DNA from 3 places in the Conyzicola lurida genome. Region 2 is predicted to be linked to each of the others. Evidence: predicted binding sites of a transcription regulator. Region 2 holds the regulator's gene; each other region holds the start of a gene.
The links. The regulator HrcA, encoded in region 2, represses chaperone genes, less so after heat shock. The targets are predictions, from matches to a motif close to TTNGCACTCGNNNNNNNCGAGTGCNAA.
Positions count from the first base shown of each region.

Region 1 (6,660 bases), 1.4 Mb from region 2:
ACCTGGACGGGCCGCCTCCCCGTGGGCCTGACCGGCCAGCACACGCTGACCTTCCAGGGCTCGGTCAACCGCGGCGTAGAGATCACGATCGCCACGGCACCCGCCGCCGCGATCGTGGGCTGTGTGGTGGATGACGCGACCATCACCTGGGGCTTCAAGGAGTCGTTCCGCAGCTACATCAGCGGTTCGATCGCCAACGGCGAGTGGACCGTCGCCGACGGCGCCACCTACGAGGTGCCGAACTTCGGCTGGAGCGCCGGCACCGGAGGCTACGACGCCGAGACCGGCGAGGGATCGCTGGCGTTCGCCGGGTCGATCGCCTTCACCGGCCACGGCGGCGTGCTGAACACCACGGTGTCGAACCCGCAGGTGCGCTTCATCGACGCCGACAGCGCCGTGCTGCTGCTCGACATCTCGGGCACCACGCAGGATGGTGCGGTCGTCGACACGAAGGCCGTCGAGTTCGCCGGCATCGACCTCGCGGGTGTGCTCGAAAACGACGGGGGAGCGGTGACCATCACCGCCGCCCCGGCCGCGCTCACCGACGCGGGTGCCGCGGCGTTCGGCACCTACCCGGCCGGGGAAGCGCTCGACCCGATCACGATCGCCTTCTCGACCGCGGCCGACTGCGCCGTGGCCGCCGAGGACGAGCCCGTGACGACGGCCACCGCCGCGCCTGAGGACGAAGCGGCCGCCCCGGTCGCCGCCACGACCGACCTCGGCTGGATCATCTGGGTCGTGCTCGCACTGCTCGTGATCGCCGTCATCGTGTTGCTCGTGATCGTGCTGCGCCGCAAGAAGTAACCGACGGGAGGAGGGCGTCGGCCGGGTTCTGTGCGAACCGGTCCGGCGCCCTCCTTCTTTAATGAGTGGCAGGATGCTGCGGTGGGCGAAAACGACGAGACGACGGCCGAGTGGTACCTCCGTTTCGCCCGCGGCGAGGCCCACGGCCGCTCGGAGATCTACGAGCGCTGGGCGCTCGGCGTGGCCGCGGAACCGCGGCTGATCGCGCTTCTGGACGAGTTGCCCGCCCAGAAGCGGCATCCGCCCCTCCTCTTCGCCGTCACGCGCCTGCTCGGGGCCCCCGACGGAGCATACGAACCGTGGCGGGACTGGACGATCGCCCACTGGCCCGAGGTGCGCGCCGAAGCGCTCGTGCGGCTCACCCAGACCAACGAGCCGTTGCGTTGCGCCGCTCTGCTGCCCGCGCTCGCGCTCATCCCGGGGCCGCTCGCCCTGCTCGAGGTGGGCGTGGCGGCCGGGCTCTGCCTCTACCCCGACCGGTACAGCTACAGCTACGACGGCGGTGCGCCGCTGCACCCGGCCGACGGACCGAGCGCCCTGCTGCTCGAGTGTTCGACGAGCGGCGAGGTGCCGCTGCCCGCCGCGCTACCCGAGGTGGTCTGGCGGGCCGGCATCGATCTGGCGCCGCTCGACGTCGCCGACCCCGCCGATGACCGCTGGCTCGAAACGCTCATCTGGCCCGAACAGGCCGCGCGGCTCGAGCGCGTGCGGGCGGCAATCGCCATCGCGCGTGCCGATCCACCCCTACTAATAGAGGGGGACGTGACCGACGCACTGCCTGCCCTCGCGGCTCAAGCTCCCGCCGACGCGACGCTCGTCGTCATCTCGAGCGGGGTGCTGGTCTACGTCGCGCGTCCCGGGCGCGAACGCTTCGTGTCGGCCGTACACGCCCTCGACGCGCGCTGGGTGTCGCTCGAGGCGGCAGGGCTGTTCCCGACCGTGGTCGACGGCATCGGCCGCGCCACCGGGCTGACGCACGAGGAGCTGCGCGGCCGGTTCGCGCTCGCGCTCGACGGCGATCCGCTCGCCTTCGTCGCGCCCCACGGCGACCGCGTCGACTGGCTGGCCCGGCCCTGATGCGAGTGCTCTACGGCGCGTAGATCGCCCGCGCCAGAGCGTCGAGCACGAGCGGCGTCCGCGGCCCGAAGCTCAGGATCTCGCCGTCGGCCATATCGACGAAGCGACGATTCTGTCCCGCCGTAGTGAGTCCGATCACGGGCTTCGTCTCGATCAGCCCGTCCACGCCGCCGGCGCTCTCGATGCCGTCGGTCATCACGAGGATGAGGTCGGGGTTGCCCGCGACGAGCGCCTCGTCGGTCATGGGCTTCATGCCGTCCCAGCCGATCTCGCCCGCGACATCGATGCCGCCGACGCCCTCGATCAACTCGTCGGCGCCCGACTCCTCGCCGAACAGGTAGTAGATGCCCGATCCGCCCCGTAGATAGAGGAACAGCATGCGCACCTTGTCGGCGTCGTCCTGCGGCGCGACGGCGGCGATCTCCGCGATCGTGTCCGCGATCTCGGTCTGCAGGCTCGCCGCGAGCAACTCGCCCGCCGGAACCACGCCGAGCGCGGCCGCGACCTGCCGCGCCAACTCACTCACGCCGTCCATGCTCGGCGCGGTGTCGACGTAGACCACGTCGATGCCCGCCTCGCGCAGCTGCAGAATGACGTCGGTCGGGCCGATCGTGCCGTCGGTGATGAGCACGGTCGGGCGCAGCGCGAGCACCGCCTCGGTCGACACCGAGTGCCCGCCCGAGGTGATCAGCGGCAGGTCGGCCGCCTCGGGGAACGTCGTCGACACGTCGCGCCCGACGACACTGTCGCCCAGCCCCAGGCCGAAGATGGTCGCCGCGATCGACCCCGAGATGTCGAGGCCCAGAATGCGGTCGGTCGATTCGACCGTGATCGGGATGTCGCCCCCGAGGTCGTGCGAGGTGACAGTGGCCGGCAGCTGCTGTTCCGGGTCGGTCGCGACCGGCGTGATCGCGGCATCCTCGAGCACCGCTGTCGACGGGCCCTCGACGACGCGCGGGTCGTCGGCCAGGTCGAGTTCCGCGAGCGGTACCGACTGGTCGGCCGCCGGGGTCTCCGCCGCCGGCGCACCGGCATCGCTCGCGCAGCCGCCGAGCAGTGCGACGACGATCGCGGCCGAGAGCAGCGCGCCGAACGACGCGGGGCGGGGGAGTGTCATGCGGGAATCCTGTCGGCCGGGTGCGGCCACGAGGCCTGGATCGTCTATTTAGGATACCCTAAGTTCTCGCGCCCGGGGAGGCCGCGCCTGCGAACTGCCGCGTCATTGGGCGGTCGCACGGTTTCGCTGTCATAGGCTTGCGCAGAACGTGAGGGGTACAACCGTGGCCACGAGTGTGGAGTCGGCGAGTCTGCAGTCAGACCAGCCCGCCGCCCGCGCCCTCTCGGAGCGGGACCAGGCAGTTCTCGACTTCGAACGTCAGCTCTGGCGTCACGCCGGGGCGAAAGAGGAGGCGATCCGCGAGGTCTTCGGCCTTTCTGCCGCCCGGTATTATCAGATACTGAACACCGTGATCGATTCGCCGGCCGCTGTGCGCCACGATCCGATGCTCATCAAACGCTTGCAACGGGCGAGAGATGAACGAGTGACCGCCCGAGCTGCGCGATCACTCGCGAGTCCTCGCCCCGTGGACCGAGCAGGTAGCACCCTGCCAGACGAAACGACTGATTAGAACTATGGCCAGTTACCCGAAAGACCGGTTCGACGACCTGCCCAAGGACCTCGTTCGCGTCGGTGCCCACCGCGCCCCCAAGAAGCGCGGCGGCGGCTGGATCGGTTTCGCCTGGGCAGCACTCGCCACTCTGGTGCTCATCGTCGGCGGCCTGTTCACGCTCTCTCTCGTCGACCCGAGCATCCGCTTCGAGTTCCCCGGCCTGCCCGCAGCGAGCGAGCCGAGTGCGACGCCCACCGACGCCACCACTCCCACCGCTTTGCCCCTGACCGACCCCGCGCTGATCGATCCCGCGCGCGGCATCACGATCACCGTGCTCAACGGTTCGACCGTCGTCGGCCAGCAGGATGTCGCGGGCGCGGCACTCACCAGCCTCGGGTGGCCCGTGGGAAGCCTCACCACCGCGTCGACCAGTGACATCGAAGAGACCATCGTCTACTACAGCAACCCGGCCGACGAAGAGATCGCGCGCGGACTCGTGCAGGCCCTCGGCGTCGGAGACGTGCGCGAGAGCACCGCGTTCGTCGGTGCCCCGATCACGATCGTCCTGGGCGCCGACTACGCGCCCACGCCGTAGTCGCGAGCCGGTCTCGGCTGCCCTCACGGGGCATCCGATCGCTCTATAAATACAGAGCAGCGTTCACAAAAACGGGCCCGAACGGCCACTTGTGTTACCAATGTGTTTAATCCTTGTTTATTCATGTCGCAGGGGCCGCAACCCCCTCTTTTCCGCGCATCTGCCCGGTTACGATCTGGAATTGTTCGCACCGCGCATGGTGCGGGCGTCGAGATACACGCACCAGGGAGCAACACATGGCGAACGGAACCGTGAAGTGGTTCAACGCTGAAAAGGGATACGGATTTATCACCGTGGAGGGCGGGAGCCAGGACGTCTTCGTCCACTACTCCGCCATTGACATGGGGGGATACAAAGTTCTCGAAGAGGGTCAGAGCGTGACCTTCGAAATCGGCACCGGCAGCAAAGGCCCACAGGCGGAATCGGTGCGTCTCGCGCAGTAGCGCGACACCTTTTCCGCTCGCGACAATGACCCGTGTAATGCGGGTCATTGTTGTGCGCCCGGAGAGTTGACCGTCGATCCTCCCCGAGTGCCCCGTCGCTTTCTTGCACTCGTCCCTACCGAGTGCCCCGTCGCTTTCTTGCACTCGTCCCTACCGAGTGCTAATTTTGTGTCTGGCACTCGCATGGTTCGAGTGCTAAAGAATTCGGTAGGCAGACGTCCGGGAAGGACGAGAAACACACATGGCAAAGATCATTGCTTTCAACGAAGAGGCCCGTCGTGGCCTCGAGCGCGGCCTGAACATTCTGGCCGACGCCGTCAAGGTGACGCTCGGCCCGCGCGGCCGCAACGTCGTGCTCGAAAAGAAGTGGGGCGCGCCGACCATCACGAACGATGGTGTGTCGATCGCCAAGGAAATCGAACTGGACGACCCGTACGAGAAGATCGGCGCCGAGCTGGTCAAAGAGGTAGCCAAGAAGACGGATGACGTCGCCGGCGACGGAACGACCACCTCGGTCGTCCTCGCCCAGGCCCTCGTTCGCGAAGGACTCCGCAACGTCGCTGCCGGTGCTGACCCGATCAGCCTCAAGCGCGGCATCGAGAAGGCCACCTCGGCCGTCATCGAGGCACTCATCGCCTCCGCCAAGGAGATCGAGACCAAGGAAGAGATCGCGGCTACGGCTTCCATCTCCGCCGGCGACCCCGAGATCGGCGCACTGATCGCCGAGGCCATCGACAAGGTCGGCAAGGAAGGCGTCGTCACCGTCGAGGAGTCGAACACCTTCGGCACCGAGCTCGAGCTGACCGAGGGCATGCGCTTCGACAAGGGTTACCTGTCGGCATACTTCGTCACCGACCCCGAGCGCCAGGAAGCGGTCTTCGAAGACCCCTACATCCTCATCGTCAACGGCAAGATCTCCAACATCAAGGACCTCCTGCCCATCGTCGACAAGGTCATCCAGTCGGGCAAGCAGCTCCTCATCATCGCCGAAGACGTTGACGGCGAGGCTCTCGCGACTCTCGTTGTGAACAAGATCCGTGGCATCTTCAAGTCGGTCGCCGTCAAGGCTCCCGGCTTCGGCGACCGTCGCAAGGCGCAGCTGCAGGACATCGCCATCCTCACCGGTGGCCAGGTCATCTCCGAGGAGGTCGGTCTCAAGCTCGAGAACGCCACCCTCGACCTCCTGGGCCGCGCCCGCAAGGTCGTCATCACCAAGGACGAGACCACGATCATCGAGGGCACCGGCGACGCCGACGCCATCGCGGGCCGCGTCAAGCAGATCCGTGCCGAGATCGAGAACACCGACTCCGACTACGACCGCGAGAAGCTGCAGGAGCGCCTGGCCAAGCTGGCCGGCGGCGTTGCGGTCATCAAGGCCGGAGCCGCGACCGAGGTCGAGCTCAAGGAGCGCAAGCACCGCATCGAGGACGCCGTCCGTAACGCGAAGGCTGCCGTCGAAGAGGGCATCGTCGCCGGTGGTGGCGTCGCCCTCATCCAGGCCGGCAAGATCGCCTTCGAGTCCGCCGCAGTCACCGACCTCGTCGGCGACGAGGCGACCGGCGCGAACATCGTCCGCGTTGCCATCGACGCACCGCTCAAGCAGATCGCGCTCAACGCCGGTCTCGAGCCCGGTGTCGTCGCTGACAAGGTCCGTCACCTCCCCGTCGGCCAGGGCCTCAACGCCGCGACCGGCGAGTACGTCGACATGCTGGCCGCCGGCATCAATGACCCGGTGAAGGTCACGCGCTCGGCTCTGCTCAACGCTGCATCGATCGCGGGCCTGTTCCTGACGACCGAGGCTGTTGTCGCCGACAAGCCCGAGAAGAACCCCGCTCCGATGGGTGACCCGTCGGGCGGCATGGACTTCTAAGTCCTAGCAGTTCAGAAAATGGGCGGTCTCCTCACGGAGGCCGCCCATTTTTCTATCCCTTTCTGAGATCTCGTCGTCTGGCATACTGGTGCCGCCCTCGACTCGAAAGGACCCCATGCGCAGTCCTCGCGCCCAGCACGCAGCCGTCGCCGCACTCGTCATCCTCGCCTGCGCGGCATGCACCCCGGGTGCCGCCGAACCCGCCGCATCGCCCACACCCAGCGCCACCGTCGACCCGACCACCGAACCCACGGCCGAGCC
Region 1 covers NZ_JACHMJ010000001.1:395,812-402,471, forward strand. Annotated here, with positions in the region: gene HD599_RS01980 (HtaA domain-containing protein) at 1-804, shown strand, start outside; gene HD599_RS01985 (DUF2332 family protein) at 886-1,881, shown strand; gene HD599_RS01990 (heme/hemin ABC transporter substrate-binding protein) at 1,892-2,998, opposite strand; gene HD599_RS01995 (DUF3263 domain-containing protein) at 3,174-3,509, shown strand; gene HD599_RS02000 (LytR C-terminal domain-containing protein) at 3,514-4,086, shown strand; gene HD599_RS02005 (cold-shock protein) at 4,323-4,529, shown strand; gene groL (chaperonin GroEL) at 4,771-6,399, shown strand; gene HD599_RS02015 (hypothetical protein) at 6,515-6,660, shown strand, end outside.
Region 1: a site for HrcA is predicted at 4,702-4,728, ahead of groL (chaperonin GroEL). Genes of this name have one in related genera too.

Region 2 (6,660 bases):
CGTTCAGCACAGCGATCGCCGCCGGGCCCGCGGTGGAGGTGCGCAGCACGGTGTCGCCGAGGCGCACCAGGGTGGCCCCCGCCGCGGTGAGCGCCTCGAGTTCGTGCGGCGCGATGCCGCCCTCCGGCCCGACGACGAGCACGATGTCGCGGTCGTCGGGTTCGAGCGCGCTCAGGGCGAGCTCCGCCGTCGGCTCGAGCACGAGCATCCGCACCTCGGACGACAGCCGCACGAGCTGGTTCGTGCTGACCAGGTCGAGCACGTCGGGCAGCCAGGCACGGATCGACTGCTTGGTCGCCTCGCGCACGATCGCGGTCCAGCGGTCGTGGCCCTTGGCGACCTTCGCACCCTCCCAGCGGGAGATCGACCGGGCGGCCGTCCACGGGATGACGCCGTCGATGCCCAGCTCGGTGGCCGCCTGCACCGCGAGCTCGTCGCGGTCGCCCTTGGCCAGTGCCTGGGCGAGGAAGATCGCCGGCTCGGTGCGGGGCACGTCGGTGACCTCGACGGCCTCGATCGTGAGGTCGGTGTGCTCGGCGGTGACCACGGTGCCGGTCACGACGAGCCCGCGGCCGTTGCCGATCGACACCGTCTCGCCGACCGCGAGACGGCTGACGGTGACCGCGTGCCGCGCTTCCGCACCCTCGACCGACACCCGTGACCCGACCTCGGCGGTCGAGACGAGCTCGTTCAGGTAGAAGTGCGCCATGGGTGTCAGACGTTCAGGAAGCGGTCGCGCAGCTTGGCGAACAGTCCCTGCTGGAACGACGCGAGGTGCGGCGCCTTGGCCTTGTGGCTGCCGGCGAACTGGCGGATGAGCTCCTGCTCCTTGCCGTTGAGCTTCGTCGGCGTCACGACCTGCACGCCGATCTTGAGGTCGCCACGGCCGCCGCCGCGGAGCTTGCTGACTCCGCGGTCTTTGATCGTGAGGATGTCGGCGCTCTGCGTTCCCGGCTTGAGGTCGAGCTCGAGCTCGCCGTCGAGGGCGTCGACGCGGACGCGGGTGCCGAGCACGGCATCCGCCATGCTCACCTCGAGGGTGGCCATCAGGTCGTCGCCGTTGCGGCTGTAGACCTCGTGGTGCTTGACCTTGATCTCGAGGTACAGGTCGCCGTTGGCCCCGCCGGCGGGACCGACCTCACCCTGGTTCGGCAGCTGCAGGCGCAGTCCGGTGTCGACTCCCGCGGGGATGTCGACGGTCATCTTGCGCGTGGCGCGCACGCGGCCCTGGCCGGCGCAGGTGGGGCACGGGTTCGGGATGACGGTGCCGTAGCCGCGGCAGGTGCCACAGGGGCTCGACGTCATGATGTTGCCGAGCAGGCTGCGGACGGCGCGCTGGATCTGGCCGGACCCGTGGCAGATATCGCAGACGACGGCGCGGGTTCCGGGGGCGCAGCAGCTGCCCTCGCAGGTGTCGCAGAGGATCGCGGTGTTCACCTCGAGGTCGCGCTTGGTGCCGAAGATGACCTCGTCGAGGTCGACCTCCACGCGCAGGAGGGCGTCGCCGCCGCGTTCCTTGCGCGACCGGGGTGCCGCTCCGCTTCCGCCGCCGCCGGGGGCTCCGCCGCCGAAGAAGGTCTCGAAGATGTCGCTGAATCCGCCGAAACCCTGGGCGCCGCCGAACTGGCCGCTGCCCTGGTTGTCGTATTCCTGCCGCTGGCGCGCGTCGCTCAGCACGTCGTAGGCGTGCGTGACCTGCTTGAACCGGTCGGACGCGCTCGGCTCGGGGTTCACGTCGGGGTGGAACTCTCGGGCCAGCTTGCGGTAGGCCTTCTTGATCTCTTCGGGAGACGCCGACTTGTCGACGCCGAGTACTTCATAGTGGTCAGCCACAGTTACTTGTCAATCCTCACGCTGGTGGTGGTCACGGCGGTGTCGATGGTCATCGGTCTCCATCGTCGCCGAGCAGTCTGGTCAGGTAGCGGGCGACTGCTCGCACCGCTGCCATGTTGTTGGAATAGTCCATGCGGGTCGGGCCGAGCACGCCTAGCCGGGCGAGTGCGCCACCCGAGGACGTGTAGCCGCTCGAAAGCACCGAGGTCTCGCCGAGTCCGAACTCGGCGTTCTCGCGCCCGATGGTGACGGCGACGCCGTGGTGGTCGCCGTCGACCTCGCCGAAGAGCTTGAGCAGGGTGACCTGTTCTTCGATCGCCTCGAGCACCGGGAAGATGCTGCCGTTGAAGTCCTCTTCCGTGCGCACGAGGTTCGCGGTGCCGGCCATCACCAGTCGTTCCTGGCGACGCTCGGTGGCCTGTTCGACGATCGAGGCGGCGATCTGCGTGACGAGGTCGCGGCGGTCGGCGGGATAGCTCGCGCCGATGTGGGCGAGCGAGCCGGCGACCTCGGCGAGAGCGAGTCCGCCGAGGCGCGCGTTGAGGGTGCTGCGGAGCTCGGCGAGGAAGAGTTCGTCGATGTCTCCGGCGGTGTCGACGAGGCGTTGCTCGACCCGGCCGGTGTCGGTGATGAACACGGTCATCAGGCGGCGCGGAGCGAGAGGCACGATCTCGACGTGACGGACGCGCGATCGGGAGAGAGTGGGGTACTGCACGAGGGCGACCTGGTGGGTGAGCTGCGAGAGCAGGCGCACGGTGCGCGACAGCACGTCGTCGAGGTCGACCGATTGGCCGAGGAAGGTCTCGATGGCCTGACGCTGCGCCGAGCTGAGCGGTCTCAGGTCGGCCAACTGGTCGACGAAGACGCGGTAGCCCTTATCGGTCGGGACGCGGCCGGAGGAGGTGTGCGGTGCGACGATGAGCTCTTCTTCTTCGAGCAGGGCCATGTCGTTGCGGATGGTCGCCGCGGAGACCCCGAAGGAGTGCCGTTCGACGATCGACTTCGACCCCACCGGCTCACGGGAGGCCACGTAGTCCTGCACGATGACACGGAGGACCTCGAGACTGCGATCCGACACCATGTCGCACCCTCCCTTCGCCCGTTGGCACTCGAACTGCCTGACTGCCAATTGTACCGCGCTGCGCCGAGTGGGAGGGATTGCACGCACCGGACGGAGGCAGTACCGTGTGGAAGCACTTCGAGACCACCCCCGAACGGGGGTCAGGCGAAAGGCACACCCCCCGCAGTGACAGACTCCGTATCCTCCCGCGCCCGCGCGCTCCGCGACGACCGCGCGTGGGCGAGCCTCGCCCATCTCGGCGGTGTGCTCGGCCCGATTCCGGCCCTGATCGTCTTCGTCGTCACCCGGCAGCGCGCGGGGGTGGCGCGGAAGGAATCGAAGGAAGCCCTCAACTGGCAGATCACCGCGGCGATCGGATACGTCTCGCTGCTGGTCGTCGCGGGCGTGCTGTCGCTGGCGATGTCGCTCGTGTCGCTGGGTCCGGCCGCGTCGCTCACCCTGGTGCTCCCCGCCGCGCTGTACGCGCTGAACGTCGTGCTCTCGCTCACCGCGAGCTCGCGGGTCAACGCGGGCGGGGAGTACCGCTATCCGGTGTCGGTGCGCTTCCTGCGCTGACGTCCTCGACGAAAAGTCAGCGCTGCGAAAATAATCGCGACAATCACTGAGCTTCCCTGCTTTAATGAGCGCATGACAGACGCGCCCCCGCCCTCAGACAACTATCAGCCGACCACGCCGCAGCCGCTCAGCCCGAGCGACGAGCGACTGTGGGCCACCCTCATCCACGTGGGAGGGATCTTGTTCTACTTCGTCCCGGCCCTCGTCGGGTACCTCGTCCTCAAGGACCGCGGCCCCTTCATCCGGGCGCACACCCTCACCGCGCTCAACTTCCAGCTCTCGATGTTGATCTACTGGGTGGCAGCGACCGTGCTCGCCGCCATCACCCTCGGCATCCTGTCGATCCTCTACCTGGCGATCTTCGTCGTCGTCGTGGTTTTCAGCATCATCGCCGCCGTCGCCGCCAACAAGGGCGAGACCTACAAGTACCCGCTGACGATCCAGTTCATCAAGTAGCACCCGCTCCCGCGTTTACTCCAGCAGGCGTCGTACGACGGCGTCGGCCAGCAGCCGCCCTCGCAGGGTCAGTTCCACTGATCCGCGCAGGGCGGCTGCCGCGTTAACGAGTTCGTCGGCGATCAGGCCGGCGACGGCGGTGCGGCCCGACGGCTCAAGTTCGTCGATGCGCAGGCCCTCACGGATGCGGGTGAGCAGCAGCACGCGCTCCACTCGTCGCGTCTCGGCGTCGAGCGTCTCACGCCCGGCCGCGGGCGAGAGGCCCGCGAGGATGCGGTCGGCGTACGCCGACGGGTGCTTCACGTTCCACCAGCGCACTCCCCCGACATGGCTGTGCGAACCGGGGCCGATGCCCCACCAGTCGTGGCCCTGCCAGTACGACAGGTTGTGCCGCGAGCGGTGGGCGGAGTCGCGCGACCAGTTGCTCACCTCGTACCAGTCGTACCCGGCAGCGGCGAGCTTGGCGTCGAGCAGCTCGTACATGTCGGCCTGCAGGTCGTCGTCGGGCCGCGCCACCTCGCCGCGGCGGATCTGCCGGGCGAGCTTCGTGCCGTCCTCGATGATGAGCGCGTAGGCGGAGATGTGGTCGGGATTCTCGGCGAGCACCGCGTCGATCGAGGCTTCCCAGTCGAGGAGCGACTCCCCCGGCGTGCCGTAGATGAGATCGAGGCTGACCTGCAGTCCGGCCTCTCGCGCCCAGGCGACGACGAGCGGGATACGCTTCGGGTCGTGGGTGCGCTCGAGGGTCGCGAGCACGTGCGGCACGGCCGACTGCATGCCGAACGAGACACGGGTGAAGCCGGCTGCCTTCAGCGCGAACAGATAGTCGCGGTCGACGGAGTCGGGGTTGGCCTCGGTGGTGACCTCGGCGCCGGGCTCGAGACCCCAGCCGTCGATGACCGAGGCGAGCATGGCGGCCAGGTCGGTGACCGGCAGCAGCGTGGGGGTTCCCCCGCCGAAGAAGACGGTCGAGACGCGGCGCTCGGGCAGCCCCGATTCGCGCAGCACCCGCCCGGCGAGGGCGACCTCTTCGATCGCCTGGCCCGCGTAGTCGCTGCGCTTGGCACCGCGCAGCTCTTCCGACGTGTAGGTGTTGAAGTCGCAGTACCCGCAGCGCACCCGGCAGAACGGCACGTGCACGTAGATCCCCAGGTGACGGCTCGCCGCGGCATCCATCACGGAAGACGGCAGGAGGCCGTCGGCGGGTGCCGGGTCGGCGAGGGGAAGGGCGCTGGGCATTGTCTGATTCTCTCAGACCGGCCCGGGTGCCGCCTGACGTCGGTCGAGGGCGAAGATCCGGATGTCGCGGCGAGCCGTCTTCTCGTAGTCGCGGTATCGCGGCCACTGCCGCTCGAGCACCGGCCAGACGTCCTCGGCCTGCCGCGGGTCGAGCAGCGTGGCCCGCACCGGCACCGTCTCGCGCCGGTAGTGCACCTCGGCGAGCGGGTTCGCGATGAGGTTCGCGGTCCACGCGGGGTGCCGCGGCAGCCCGAAGTTGCTGCCGGCGACGTACCAGCCGCCGTCCGGGCGGGGGAAGCACATGAGCGGGGTCTCGCGCCGCAGCCCGGTCTTCGCCCCGGTCGTGAACAGCGTGAGCGACGGGATCATCGGGGCGCTGAGCTTGAGCCGCCCGCCCGAGACGCGGAACAGGAACCGGTCGAACGGGGTGATCAGCGGGCGCAGCACGTGCCGCACGGGGCTGCGCATGAGGGCGGCGGTGACGGCGCGGATGCTGCGGTGCATGCCCCGAGTGTGGCAGGCGGGGCGGGTGCTACTCGAGCGGCCCGCCGAGGGCACGCAGGTAGCGGCGCGTGTAGAACCACTGCGTGGCCCGCAGCACGGGCGCGACCAGCCACCAGTACCAGGCGGCGGGACGGGAGAACGCGCGGATGACCATCCAGACGGCGCCGTCCTCGGTCTGCTCGACGAGGAACGCCTCTTCGCCGTCTTCGGGGTGACCGGGCAGGGTGCCGTAGGCGAAGCCGCGGCGGCTCGGCTCGTCGACGACGTAGACGACGCGGGCCGGCGCCTTCACCCAGACCGGCCAGAACCGGATCGAGAGCAGAACGGTGTCGCCCGGGGCGATGAGCGCGGTGCCGTCGGGGGCGAAGACCGTCTCGCCGGTCGCCGAGGTGTGCGAGGGCACGACCGGCTCCCCCGCGGCGTCGAACGTGACAGGCGTGTAGGTCAGTTCGCTGACGTAGTCGGGCGTGTGCCCGGTCTCGACGCGGAACCCGCTGTTCTTCTGCACCACCCAGCTGAGCACCGCGGCGGAGGCCCAGGCGAACCGCTCGTCGCCGTGCCCGATGCGGGCGCGGCGCTCGATCGGCCGGTATCCGGCGGGCGGGTACTGCAGCAGGTCGGGTGCCTGGGTGGCTCCCACGGCGCCGTAGCTGACCGGGCGGGCCCAGAGGTCGGCGTTCACGCCGGTCCTTACTTCTTCTTCGCTTCCGTGTCGCCCGTGAGCGCGGCGACGAACGCCTCTTGGGGAACCTCGACGCGGCCGACCATCTTCATGCGCTTCTTGCCCTCCTTCTGCTTCTCGAGGAGCTTGCGCTTGCGGGTGATGTCACCGCCGTAGCACTTGGCGAGCACGTCCTTGCGGATCGCGCTGATGGACTCGCGGGCGATGATGCGCGCGCCGATCGCGGCCTGGATCGGCACCTCGAACTGCTGACGCGGGATGAGCTTCTTGAGGCGCTCGGTCATCAGAACGCCGTAGGCGTAGGCCTTGT
Region 2 covers NZ_JACHMJ010000001.1:1,817,359-1,824,018, forward strand. Annotated here, with positions in the region: gene HD599_RS08735 (16S rRNA (uracil(1498)-N(3))-methyltransferase) at 1-709, opposite strand, end outside; gene dnaJ (molecular chaperone DnaJ) at 715-1,833, opposite strand; gene hrcA (heat-inducible transcriptional repressor HrcA) at 1,883-2,914, opposite strand; gene HD599_RS08750 (magnetosome magnetite crystal formation protein family) at 3,080-3,469, shown strand; gene HD599_RS08755 (DUF4870 domain-containing protein) at 3,542-3,925, shown strand; gene hemW (radical SAM family heme chaperone HemW) at 3,941-5,164, opposite strand; gene HD599_RS08765 (nitroreductase family deazaflavin-dependent oxidoreductase) at 5,177-5,668, opposite strand; gene HD599_RS18330 (DUF1990 family protein) at 5,697-6,350, opposite strand; gene lepA (translation elongation factor 4) at 6,359-6,660, opposite strand, start outside.

Region 3 (6,660 bases), 1.3 Mb from region 2:
CGAGCAGCGCGACGGCGCCGTCGCCCACCGCCTGGGCGCGATGGAGCCGTGGCTCGACCACATCGTCGAGCTCGGCCTGAACGGCCTCATCCTCGGCCCGGTCTTCGCGTCGACCAGCCACGGCTACGACACCCTCGACCACTTCGCGATCGACGACCGCCTCGGCGACGAGTCCGACCTCGTTCACCTCGTCGACACCGCGAGGGAGAAGGGCGTGCGGGTCCTGCTCGACGGCGTCTTCAATCACGTCGGACGGCAGCACCCGTGGTTCCTCGACGTCGAGGCGAACGGTCCCGACTCGCCGCACGCCGGGCTCTTCCGCATCGACTGGCAGGGCTGGACGCCGGGCGACCCCGTGAAGTCCGACGTGTTCGAGGGTCACGACATCCTCGTCGCCCTCGACCACGAATCGGCGCAGGTGGAGGACCTCGTCGTCGACGTCATGACCTACTGGCTCGACCGTGGCATCGACGGGTGGCGTCTCGACGCCGCCTACTCCGTGCCGCCCGCTTTCTGGGCGCGCGTGCTGCCGCGCGTGCGCGAGCGGCACCCCGACGCGTGGTTCACGGGCGAGGTCATCCACGGCGCCGACGTCGACTTCGTCGCGCGGTCGACGATCGACTCGCTCACCCAGTACGAACTGTGGCAGGGCATCTGGCACGGCATCGCCGACGGCAACCTGTTCGAACTCGGCCACGCCATAGGACGCCACAACACCCTGCTCGCCGAGTACGTGCCCTCGACCTTCGTCGGCAACCACGACGTCACCCGCATCGCCTCGGCTATCGGGGCCGACCGGGTCGGCCACGCCGTCGCCGTGCTCTTCACCGTCGCCGGTGTGCCGTCGGTCTACGCCGGCGACGAGTTCGGCTGGGAAGCGGTCAAGGAACAGCGCATCGGCGGCGACGACGCCATCAGACCCGCCTTCCCCGCCCGGCCGCCCCTCGACGCCGAGCTCGACGAACCGTCGGCCGCCCTGCTGCACACGCACCGCCAGCTGATCGGCGTGCGCCGCCGTCACCCCTGGCTCGTACGCGCACACTCCGATGTGGTGGATGTCGCGAACGGGACTCTCATCGTGCGTACCGCGGTCGGCGCAGACGCCGTCATCACCGCGCTCAACATCTCGGACGCCGAACTGCGCGTCCCCGGCACTGCCGCGAACGAGCTGGTCGCCGGCGACGCGGCGCTCGACGGCGACCACATCGTCGTCCCGGCGGGCGGTTGGGCGGTCGTCAGCACCGAGCGGAGCGCCTAGCCCGCCCGCGGATCCCGCGTCGGGGCGACATCCGCCCGCAGTATTTGTTTTCTCGGTGGGATTGCGCCCCATGCCGCCGGGGCGAAGGATGGACGCGTACAAGTGTTGTCCAGGAGTCTCGGGGGAGACGGTTCCCGGCGGCGCGATCTGAGAAATGAGGGGTATCTGATGAGTACGCAGAAAATCCGGGTCGGCAACAAGCGGTTCATCCTGTCGCCGTCGCAAGACCTCGGCGATCTCAAACGGAAGATCGTCGACGCGGTGCTCGCCGGCGGGGCTTTCGTGCCGCTGCTCGCCGCCGGCGACGAGTTCGTGAGCGTTCTGGTGACGCCACACTCCGTCGTGTACATCGAGGAGGCCGAGGGCTACTCCGACAGGGTCGGCGAGCCGGGCGAGTTCGTGTCCGCCGGGTTCGGTCCCGACGAGCCGCTCGCCCTGTACGAGGCGCTGCGCGTGTAGCCCTCGACAACCGCGGGATCTGTCTCAGAGCAGCGGGCGCCCGCCCGTCACGGCGATGACCGCGCCCGTCGTGTAGCTGGACTCGTCGGAGGCGAGCATCACGTACGCGGAGGCGAGCTCTGCGGGCTGGCCGGCCCGGCCGAGGGGCGTGTCGGTACCGAACGACTCGACCTTCTCGGGCGGCATGGTCGCGGGGATCAGCGGCGTCCAGATCGGTCCGGGCGCGACGACATTGGCCCGGATGCCGCGGGGGCCGAGCAACTGCGCGAGCGACGTGGTCAGGTTCGTGATCGCCGCTTTGGTGGCCGCGTACGGCAGCAGCTGAGGCGTCGGACTGTCGGCCTGAATCGAGGATGTCGCGATGATCGACGCCCCGCTCTCCAGGTGCGGCTCCGCGGCCTTCGCGAGGTGGAAGTAGGCGCTGAGGTTGGTCGCCAGCGTGTGGTCCCACTCGGCGTCGTCGATCTCGGCGAGGTTCTCGTGGGTGCGCTGGAACGCGGCGTTGTGCACGAGCACGTCGAGGCGGCCGAACCGCTCGATCGCGACATCCACGAGCCGTCGGCATTCGGCGGGGTCGGAGAGGTCACCGCGCACCAGGACGGCCGTACGGCCTGCCTCTTCGACCCAGCGGCGGGTCTCCTCGGCGTCGGCGTCCTCTTCGAGATAGCCGATCACCACGTCGGCGCCCTCCCGCGCGAACGCGATGGCTACGGCCCGCCCGATGCCGCTGTCGGCGCCCGTGATGATCGTGGTCTTGCCGAGCAGCTTGCCCGACCCGCGGTACGAGTCCTCGCCGTGGTCGGGACGGGGCGTGAGCTCGTCGGTCAGGCCGGGGGCTTCGATCTGCTGTGCGGGTATCGACATGGAGGTCTCCCATTTCGTTCGGTGGTCGGCTTCCTGTCTAGCCCGGGACACGGTTCGGGGCCAGCCCCAGAGGAGCTGGCCCCGATTCCGCCTGAACCGTGTAGGGCGATCAGGTGGTGAGCGTCGGCTGGTTCTCCGAACCGCTGGCCTGCGTGGCGATCTCGATCTTGCGCGGCTTCGCCTTCTCGCTCACCGGCACGATCACGCTCAGCACGCCGTTGTCGTAGTGGGCGCTGATCCGGTCGCGGTCGATGCCGACCCCGAGGCTGAACTGGCGCAGGTAGCTGCCGTACGGGCGCTCCTGCGAGAGCCACTTCGCGCCGTCGGGCTGGGCCGCCGTGCGCTGCGCGCGGATGGTGAGCAGCTGGCCGTCGACGTCCACGTCGACCGACCCGGGATCGATGCCCGGCAGGTCGGCGGCGAGCACGTACTGGTCGCCGTTGCGATACAGATCGACGGGCATCAGCCGCGGTCCACGCCGCAGCTGGAGCAGGTTGTCGGCGACGCGGTCCAGTTCGCTGAAAGGATCAAACGACATGTCCATAATGAGGATTCCCCTTCCGTTGAGGCGAGCCCTGATTGGCTCGACAACAATTTTTTAGCACTCTCAGGCCGAGAGTGCCAAGTGGGATTTCTGGGAGTTCGCCGAGAGCGCACGGCCGCCGTAATCCCCCTTCGCGCTCCGGTGTCGTTGTGCCCTCAACGTCGAGCTGATGCGTTCGGTACCCGGATCGGTGGGAAGGATCGTGGAAGGGAACACCGCGACCGTACCTCAACGTGGCGCGGCAATGGTGTCGTCGCACCGACCGCGGTATGGGCTGGCCTGAGAGAGCGCTCGTGTAGGCGCCGTGGACGAGGCGGCTATCCCAGACACACAAAAACCCGCTAGATCGAGAGGATCTAGCGGGCTTGAAGTGCGGAGACGGAGGGATTTGAACCCTCGGTACCCGTTAGGGTACTCCACCTTAGCAGGGTGGTGCACTAGGCCGAACTATGCGACGTCTCCCTAGTTGTTCGTCAGCAATCATAGCCAATTCCCGCCGGCAGTTTGTGCGCGCCCGCGGAAAGGGCCCTATTGGGCGATCGAACAGGTCGAGTCGGCGGCGGTCTGCCCACGCAGGTCGAGCTCGTCGAGGGGCTCGGCGGTCGCGGCATCCGACGTCTCGGGAACGGCGGTCGGATCGGCGGTCGCGCCTTCGCCGTCGCCCCCGGCCGGCAGCGAGAAGGGCTCGTCGGCGAGGATCTTCGCAAAGAGCTCGCTGGCCTGCGCCTCGACCGGCTGGACCTTGCCCGCGTAGACGCCGGTACCGCCCGTGGTGCTCGGGTACTGCACGAACGAGAAGCGGTCGAGCGGGATGTCCCTGAGCGCGAGCGCGATCGATGCGAGCGTGTCGAGCTGGGCGAAATTGGACGACAGGGTCATCGACGAGGTCGCAGCCCGGGCCAGGTTGTACACCTTCACCGGGTCGCCGAGGGTGTCGCTGCTCTTGATCGTGCGCAGCAGCGACGACAGGAACACCTGCTGCGAGCTGATGCGCGTGAGGTCGCTGCCGTCGCCGACGCCGTGACGCGAGCGCAGGAACGCCAGCGCCTGCTCGCCGGAAAGGGTGTAGGTGCCCGCCTCGGGCAGCACGAGCCCCGAGTACTTGTCGTCGATCGGACCGCTCACGCAGACCGGCACACCGCCGATCGCGTTCGACATGGCGACGACGCCGCTGAATTTGATAAGACCGGCATATTGGATGTCGAGTCCCGTGAGTTCCTCGACGGTGAGCACGGTGCACGGCAGTCCGCCGTACGACAGGCTGACGTTGATCGGCTGTGCGGACATCGCGGAGTAGCTGCCGCTGCCGTCGGCTTCGGGGCAGGACGGGATCCGCACGACCATGTCGCGGGGGATGCTCACCGCGACCGCGTTGGTCTGGTCTTCCGACACGTGCAAGAGCATCGTGACGTCGTTCAGCTCGGCCGAGCCGCGGCCGGCGCAGCCCGACCCGTCTTCGCAGACGTCGCTGCCGACGATGAGGATGTTGAAGCCGCCCTCGATCGCGCCGATCGCCGGCGCTTCGCCCGACTCCTGCCCGGCGAGCTCGACCGTGTCGATTTCGTCGCTCACCTGGGCCGCGACGATCGCCACGATCGACGCCGACGCGACGAGCATGACGGCGACGGCCGCCGCGATGAACTTCACGACCGTCGACCAGCCGCGCGGATGCTTCAACCGTCCGTGGCGCGCGATGGTGCTGGGCGATTGACTCTGAGGCCCCTCGTCGAGTTCATTCATGATGACTCCCGTCGGTGCGTGGTGGCGCAGCGGACTGCGCCCATTGTGCCGGATCGCCTAGTTATTGGCGACCGAGCATGTGTAGTCGGCGGCCGTCTGGCCGGTGATGTCGAGAACGGCGAGCGGGTCGACGGCCGGGTCCGCGGTGGCCGTCGGGTCGACGACCTCGACCGGTGCGTTCGGGTCGACCTCGGAACCGCGGTCGTCGCCGACGTTCGCCAGGGCGAACGGGGTGTCGGCGGCGATCAGGGCGAAGAGCTCGTCGGCCTTGGCCGTCACGGGGGCGACCTTGCCGGTGTAGACGCCGCCCACACCCGTGGTGCCGGGGTACTGCACGAAGGTGACCGATGCGAGCGGGATGTCCTTGAGCGCGAGACCGATCGAGACCAGGGTGTCGAGGCTGGAGAAGTTCTGCGACAGGGTCATCGACTGCGTCGCGGCCTGCGCGAGGTTGTAGAGCTTGAGCGGGTCGCCGAGGGTCTCGCTGCTCTTCAGCGTGCGCACGAGCGAGGAGAGGTAGACCTGCTGCGAGCTGATGCGCGTGAGGTCGCTGCCGTCGCCGACGCCGTGACGCGTGCGGAGGAAGTTGAGGGCGTCCTGACCGCTCATCGTGTACGTTCCCGCGGCGTCGATCTTGAGCCCGGTGTACTTGTCGTCGATCGGTCCGTTGACGCAGACCGGCACGCCGCCCACGGCGTCGCCCATCTTGATGACGCCGTTGAAGGTGATGAGGCCGGCGAACTGGATGTCGAGGCCGGTGAGCGCCTCGACCGTGAGGACGGTGCAGGGAAGTCCGCCGTAGTAGAGCGTCTCGTTGATGGGGCGGGCCGACATGGCCGAGTTGTTGCCCGAGCCGTCTTCGCGCGGGCACGAGGGGATCGGCACGACGAGGTCGCGCGGGAAGCTCACCGCGACGGCGTTGGTCTGGTCTTCCGAGACGTGCAGGAGCATGGTGACGTCGTTGAGCGTGGCGGTGCGGTCCTCGCACCCGCCTTCCTTCTCACACTGGTCGCTGCCGACGATGAGGATGTTGAATCCGCCCTCGTAGGCGCCGATGCTGGGCGGAGGCCCCTCGGTCTCGCCGACGAGGGTGACGGTGGTGACCTGGTCGCTGATCTGGTTGACGACGATGGCGGCGACGGAGGCCCCGCTGACGAGGACGACGACGAGCGCCGCCCCGACGATCTTGAGGATTGTCGCCCAGGGTCCGCTTTTCTTCAGCTGTCCGTGACGAGCGATGCCGGCGACCGTTGCAGACCTGTTTGATCGTGGACGAAGCTCACTCATCGCGGACCCTTTCGGTAGTGGAACGTGGTGAAGTCGAAACAGCGGAGGGCGTGGGATTCGAACCCACGAATGCTTTCACATCACCAGTTTTCAAGACTGGCTCCATCGGCCGCTCGGACAGCCCTCCAGGCAAATCAAGTCCCGAGTGTATCCGATGGCCGACGCGCAACCCTGAATATCGGCCCCTACCGGGTGAAAGGGGGGTTAGAACGAGGCCAGAACCCGCGCGACACCGTCGTTGATGTCTGTTTCGGTCGACTCGTTCGCGGCGGCGACCACCTCGGCCGGCGCCTGCCCCATAGCGACTCCGCGACCCTCGGCGGAGGCCCACTCGAGCATGTCGACATCGTTACGCCCGTCTCCGATCGCCAGCACTCGCGAACGCGGGACGCCGAGCAGCCCGCGTACGCGTTCGAGCGCTGTCGACTTGTTCACGCCGTCGGGAGCGATGTCGAGCCAGGCGGTCCAGCCCACGTTGTAGCTGACCTTGTGGAGACCCATGCGTTCG
Region 3 covers NZ_JACHMJ010000001.1:3,144,439-3,151,098, forward strand. Annotated here, with positions in the region: gene HD599_RS15335 (alpha-amylase family protein) at 1-1,258, shown strand, start outside; gene HD599_RS15340 (hypothetical protein) at 1,427-1,717, shown strand; gene HD599_RS15345 (SDR family oxidoreductase) at 1,742-2,581, opposite strand; gene HD599_RS15350 (Hsp20/alpha crystallin family protein) at 2,691-3,125, opposite strand; tRNA gene HD599_RS15355 (tRNA-Ser) at 3,499-3,587, opposite strand; gene HD599_RS15360 (LCP family protein) at 3,654-4,865, opposite strand; gene HD599_RS15365 (LCP family protein) at 4,923-6,152, opposite strand; tRNA gene HD599_RS15370 (tRNA-Ser) at 6,195-6,279, opposite strand; gene HD599_RS15375 (HAD family hydrolase) at 6,357-6,660, opposite strand, start outside.
Region 3: a site for HrcA is predicted at 3,180-3,206, ahead of HD599_RS15350 (Hsp20/alpha crystallin family protein). Genes of this name have one in related genera too.